2 regions of the Mesorhizobium sp. B2-8-9 genome follow, and region 1 is predicted to be linked to the other one. Evidence: riboswitches for the same ligand, from Rfam matches in the RefSeq annotation. Region 1 holds a riboswitch; the other holds the start of a gene.

Region 1 (3,203 bases):
AGAAGATGTCGCGCCATCGTGGCTCGACGACCGCGCCGGTGCTGAAGGCCTCGCCGCTGTACTGGCACAGGATCCACGACGCGCCGCTACGCACCATCTCGGCATCGATGTCCGAGATCAGCGTCTTCGCCTCGCGCCGGGCCGCGGGCATCATCGCCATATGGGCGAGCAGCGCCTTGGCGGCGGCGAGATAGGCGTGGCTGCATTCGTTGAACGGGCTTTCCTCGTCGCCGAGGCTGCCCGGCATCAGGCCCCAGAGGCAATAAGTGAATTGCAGATTGCCGTGATTGTAGAGCCGCCGGAAGGTCGGGTCGGTCGCGGTCTGGCGCTGGGCGAGGTCGAGGATCTCGCCGCGATAGCGCGCGATGACGGCCATCTGGCCGTGGGTCAGGCTGGGGATCTGGATGCCGGGAGGAGGCGGGGCCGAGGATCCGCCATGCGCCTGCGCGGATGTGGCGGCCAGAAATGCGAGCAGCGCCGCAACCGAGCAATTCCAGGAAAAGGGTGCGGCGGTTTTCCGTCCGGAATTGCGAGAAAACGAAAGACCAAAGTGGCTCTGCGGTCGTACCGACCGTTGAGCCGCTTTGGCCGCCAGGGCGCAGAACCGTGGCGGCCAACGCATCGGTTTCAGGCGTAGCGGCGTGCCGGGCTGCGCTGGTCGCGCACCGCGACCACGCGTTCGGCAACCGCGCCGAAGCCGAGCCCGACGACGGTCCACAGCACCAACTGGATGCCGAGCGAGGCGACGCGGAATTGCCACAGCACCGTCGCCGAGAAGTTCTCCGGCACCTCGTTGATGTCGGGCAGCGCCGCCTTCACCAAAGCGAAGACGACGAGGAAGGCGAGGCCCGCGACGATCGAGGCGTTCCAGGCGCCGAGCCGGTTCCACAGCCGCTGCGCCAGGCCGACCGCCGCTACTATAGCCGCGATCGAGACGACGATCATGATGAAGAACAACTCGGTGCGGTAGCCGATGGTCTCGGCGTTGCCCACCGCGGGCGGGTTGGCCGGATATTTGAGGCCGGGCACCACGATCACGGCCAGGAAGCCGAGCAACGCCAGCAGCGCCGAGGTGCCGCGCGGTCCGAGCGAGCCTAGCCGGCCATAGGCGTAGGCGAAGACCAGCGAAAACAGCCCGCCAAGCGCGGCGCCATAGATCAGCACGCCGGTCGCCAGGCCGATGCCGGCCTGCGTGGCGCGGCTGACCATCTCGGGCTCCGGCGCCTCGCCGGCGGCCTGGGCCTGCTGTTCCTCGAAGGCGATCGCCTTGTCGACCTGCGGCTCGCCATAGACGCGGGCGAAGGCGAACGCCAGAATCCCGGCGACCAGCCCGACAAGCATGCCGCGCAGCAAAAGTTTTCCAACCATGTCACCAATCCCTCCAAGCAATTCCAGGAAAAGTGCGTAGCGGTTTTCCGTCCGGAATTGCGTTAAGCCAACCAAGCAATTCCAGGAAAAGTGCGTAGCGGTTTTCCGTCCGGAATTGCGTTAAGCCAACCAAGCAATTCCAGGAAAAGTGCGTAGCGGTTTTCCGTCCGGAATTGCGTTGGATCAGAATCGAAAGCGGGTTCAGCGATGCTGAACCGCTTTAGTGGCAGGGGAAGCCGAGCAAGTGGCGGCCGTCATGCACGAATTCGTGCACATAGGTGCCGCGGATCAGCGAGGTGGCGCCTTCTTCCGCGCCCACGAAATAGATCGCCAGCATCAAAAGCAGTCCGCCGAGGATGGCCCAGGGCAGAAGCTCGCGGACCGGAATCGCAACCGGGCCGTAGCTGGGGGCGAAGGTGGTGTCGGACATATTGACCTCCCTTGGGATACTGCGTCCCGTTGATCGAACGATGCTGCGGAATAAGGCCTGACTTTCGGCTGGTGCCGATCACAGTGGCGCGACCGTGCCGGACTCGCACCGGCTTCCAATCCCGTATAGCACTAAGACACTTGTCAGCACTTCGTTCGCCTGTCAACGACATGTAATGGCGGCACGGCTTCGTGAGGCCTGTTTTTCGCTGGGCCACGGAGTTTTTCATGCTTGTCCGCCTGACGATGATCGCAAGCGGAGCGACGGCCGGCACGCGCAAGGGCCGCTTTCCGAACGATGAGCCGCCGGAGCCGCGCGCCCTCGATCGCGCCGGCGCGCTGGCCGCTTCGCTGCGTCGCGCCGACCGTGTCTTGATAAGTCCGGCGCTGGCCGCGCGGCGGACGGCCGAGGCGCTCGGCCTTGACGCGGCGATCGAGCCGCTGCTTGCCGAGCAGGATTTCGCACGCTGGGCCGGCAAAGGTTTCGAAGAGGTGCAGGCCGAGGATCCCGAAGGCATGGCGGCCTGGATTTCCGATCCCGGCGCCGCGCCCCACGGTGGCGAATCGCTCGCCGCTGTCGCCCGGCGGGGTGCTGCGCTGATGGAGCGGCTGGCCGGCGAAAGCGGTCACACCGTCGCGGTGACGCATGCCATGCCGATCCGCGCCGCCATGGCGCATGTGCTCGGCGCGCCGCTTTCCTCGGTCTGGAAGATCGACATCGAGCCGCTGTCGCTCACCGAGTTCCGCAGCGACGGCCGCCGCTGGGTGCTGCGCGCGAGCGGCGTCACTGTCGCCGGCTGAACGCCCGGGCGTGAACGCTCCATCCGTGAACCCGGCCGGCATATCAAGCCGGCACACCACTGTTTCAGTGATCGCTAACGGAACGGAAACGCCTCGCTGCTATCGTGCTGCCCCATGGCTAGGAGGACCTTGCCTGAGGAGCCCGCCGGATATGGCCAATTTTCCCGAGATCGAACGCCGTCTTCATGCGCGCGAATTCGTGCTCAAGGAAGCCACGATCATCGCCGCCGGCGTCAGGATCGGCTGCTCGGTCAGAAATCAGCACGAGCAGGGCGCGGAATTGCGCGTCGGCGCCAATGTGGAGATCCCGGACCGCTTTCTGCTCGAGGTCCCGGCCGACGATACGGCCTATCGCGCTTTGGTGCGATGGCGGCGCAACGACCGCGTCGGCGTGGCGCTCTACAGCAACGCGCCAAAGGACTGATGCTCAAAGATAGCGGCGCACGCCCGCCCTGTAGGCGCGGTAGGGTTCGCCGAACTTGCGTTCCAGATAGGCCTCTTCGCGCAGCACCACGCCGTAATGCAGGATGGGGAAGCTCGCGATGGTCGCGATGACGGCCCACCAACTGTCAAAGAGCAGCCCGATCCCGAGAAGCAGTCCCATC
Region 2 (3,203 bases), on a different contig from region 1:
CGCCGCGTCCGACATCGAAGGCCACAAGGGCAATGGCGGCTGGTGGGGCTGGAGCGAGGCCAAGCACGCTTTCGAATGGCTGTTCTGGGCCGGGCGCATCACCACCGCCTACCGCCGCGGCTTCGAACGCTATTACGACCTGCCCGAGCGCGTTTTGCCGCAGGCGGTGCTCGACCTTCCCGTCCCCTCGGTCGAGGACGCGCATCGCGAATTGCTGCGCATTTCCGCCCGCGCCCATGGCATCGCCACCTATGGCGACCTGCGCGACTATTTTCGTCTCGCGCCGGGCGACACGAAGGATCGCATCGAGGAACTGGTCGAAGCCGGCGAATTGCTGCCGGTGAAGGTCGAAGGTTGGGACAAGACCGCCTATCTCCACAAGGACGCCCGTTTCCCGCGCCGGATAGAAGCGCGCGCCCTGCTCGCCCCTTTCGATCCCGTCGTCTTCGAACGCACTAGGACGGAGAAACTCTTCGATTTCCGCTACCGCATCGAGATCTACACGCCGGCCGAGAAACGCCAATATGGCTACTACGTGCTGCCCTTCCTGCTCGGCGATCGGATCGTCGCCCGCGTCGATCTGAAAGCTGACCGCCCGGCCAGCATCTTGCGCGTCCACGCCGCCTACGCCGAGGCCGGCGCCCCGCCCGAAACGGCCGCCCAGCTCTTCGACGAGTTGAAGCAGATGCAGGGCTGGCTCGGCCTGGAGGCGATCGAAGTGACGCCGGCCGGCGACCTCGGACCGGCGCTGGCCGACATCGCGGTGTCGTAGCTGCGCGTTGACAGGGAGAGTGAACAAAAATAGAACATCCCAACTGTGGTTAGGATCGGTTGCGATGGTTTTCAGGCGCTCGATATGTCTGGTCTTGGCCTACCTGACCTTAGCGTCGCCATCATATGCGACAGGTGCTTACCGAGAGGAATGGGTAGAGGTCACGCGTCCAGTCATTTTCTGTGGCGGCCACATTGCACCCGGTATGCAGCCAAAAGAAGTGACGGCGCTTCTTCTGCGGTGGTTGGAGTTTGGAACGATCGACAAGCAGATCGCAGGCGCCTGTGGCTTATTGCCGGTAGGGCAGCGCTATATAATAGTTCATGAGCCGAAGTTCGACGCCAATCGCTTCGTCTTGATGTGGGAACCGGTTTGCCAGCACGGCTGTTCGTTAAGTATGGCGCCCGTGGCCTCACCGCCTCGCAAACTTGTGGGTCCATACCTCAAACCCATAAAGCCGCCAAAAGGCTGGTACTAAGCCAGTCGTTGACTCCAGCCCCCTGAACCCTCTAAATCCTGACCCAGACGGTCTTCTCCCGGCAAAGGGAGGAGCCAAGAGGGAATGCGGTGCGGGCCAACACCCAAATCCGCGGCTGTCCCCGCAACTGTAAGCGACGAGCCTCTGCCGAAAACCACTGGGATGTTCCCGGGAAGGCGGCATTCAGGGTGACGACCCGCGAGCCAGGAGACCTGCCGTCTGAGACTTTAAGTATCCGAATGCCCGGCGGGTTTTCCGGGCAAGGAGCATGGTTTTGGATCGCAACGGCAGTTTCCCGGCAAACAGTGCGGACATTCCGTCCGAGCCCGATGCTTTGGCTGGCGTCACCGTCATCGTCTGCTCATCCTGCCCCGACGAGACCGGGTCGGATGCGCATCCGCGCGCCGGCGCGCTGCTTGCCGAAGACACGCGTCGGGCTGCTTGCGGCGAAAAGATCGACATCCGTACCGTCGAATGCCTCGGCAACTGCAAGCGCCGGCTAAGCGCCGCGCTGCTGCGCGACGGCTGCTGGAGCTACGTCTTCGGCGATCTGAACACGACCAGCGGCGCCGATCTCGTCGCCGGCGCAAAGCTCTTCGCCACCTCGACCGATGGCCTCATCCCCTGGCGCGGCCGGCCCGATTCTCTCAAGCGCGGCCTGGTTGCCCGCATCCCTCCCCTCGACATGCTGAAGGACCGACCATGAACGCATCCGTTTCCCGCGTGCCCTGCACCGTCGTCACCGGCTTTCTTGGCGCCGGCAAGACGACGCTGATCCGCAACCTGCTCGAAAACGCCAAGGGCAAGCGGCTGGCGATCATCGTCAACGAGTTCGGCGATGTCGGCATCGATGGCGAGATCCTGAAGGGCTGCGGCGTCGACACCTGCCCGGAGGAAAACATCGTCGAGCTCGCCAATGGCTGCATCTGCTGCACCGTCGCCGACGATTTCGTGCCGGCGCTCGACCAGATCCTGTCCCGCACGCCGAAGGTCGACCACATCCTGATCGAGACCTCCGGTCTCGCTCTGCCGAAGCCCTTGGTGCAAGCCTTCCAGTGGCCGACCGTGAAGAGCCGCGTCACCGTCGACGGCGTCATCGCCGTGGTCGACGGCCCGGCGCTGGCCGACGGCCGCGTCGCTTCCGACATGGACGCGCTGAAGGCGCAGCGTGCCGCGGACGATTCGCTCGACCATGACGATCCGGTCGAGGAGGTGTTCGAGGACCAGATCGCCTGCGCCGACCTGATCATCCTGTCGAAGAGCGATTTGATGGATGCGGCGGGCTCTGAGCGCGCCAACGCCGTCATCGGCGAGCATGTGGCGCGCGCCGTGAAAGTCGTGCCGACGTCGCAGGGCAAGGTCGATCCCTCGGTGCTGCTCGGCCTCGGTCTCGCCGTCGAGGACGACATCGAGAACCGCAAGACCCATCACGACGACGAGCTCGACCACGAGCACGACGATTTCGATTCCTTCGTCATCGACATCCCGTCGATCGCCAATCCCGACGAGCTGGCCAAGCGCGTCGCCCTTGCCGCAGAGCAGGAAAACGTCTTGCGCGTCAAAGGCTTCGTCGAGGTCGGCGGCAAGCCGATGCGGCTCCTGCTGCAGGCTGTCGGCCCGCGCGTCAACCACTATTACGACCGCGCCTGGACGGCTGAGGACGACCGCCGCTCGCGGCTCGTTGTCATCGGCCTCAAGGGGCTGAACCGCCCGGCGATCGAGCGTATCCTCGCCGGCTGAGGCAATCCGGACCGCGATGCACATCCTCGCCACCACATCCGCATCGCTCGACGATCTCGCCGAGCCGATCGACCTCAGGCAGACGCCTGCGGATGTGGTGGCGCTGTCCTTCACCGACAGCGACCTCGCCGGCCTGGCCGCCGCCTGGAAGGCGGATGCGGCGCGGCTGCCCTCAATGCGGCTTGCGGCGCTGCGTGACCTTCGCCACCCGAT

The links. A riboswitch is a leader RNA that binds a small molecule or an ion and turns the genes downstream of it on or off. The one in region 1 is predicted to bind cobalamin.
Region 2: another riboswitch for cobalamin. It lies ahead of FJ423_RS05585 (DUF1636 family protein); the one in region 1 lies ahead of FJ423_RS30135 (CbtB domain-containing protein).

The regions. Positions count from the first base shown of each region.
Region 1 is NZ_VFTQ01000040.1:62-3,264, reverse strand. It holds gene FJ423_RS30145 (hypothetical protein) at 1-376, opposite strand, end outside; gene FJ423_RS30140 (CbtA family protein) at 628-1,368, opposite strand; gene FJ423_RS30135 (CbtB domain-containing protein) at 1,589-1,798, opposite strand; adenosylcobalamin (AdoCbl) riboswitch at 1,799-1,942, opposite strand; gene FJ423_RS30130 (histidine phosphatase family protein) at 2,026-2,598, shown strand; gene FJ423_RS30125 (PilZ domain-containing protein) at 2,750-3,022, shown strand; partial or broken gene FJ423_RS30120 (methyltransferase) at 3,026-3,203, opposite strand, start outside.
Region 2 is NZ_VFTQ01000003.1:254,983-258,185, reverse strand. It holds gene FJ423_RS05590 (winged helix-turn-helix domain-containing protein) at 1-772, shown strand, start outside; cobalamin riboswitch at 1,282-1,485, shown strand; gene FJ423_RS05585 (DUF1636 family protein) at 1,525-1,956, shown strand; gene cobW (cobalamin biosynthesis protein CobW) at 1,953-2,990, shown strand; gene cobN (cobaltochelatase subunit CobN) at 3,007-3,203, shown strand, end outside.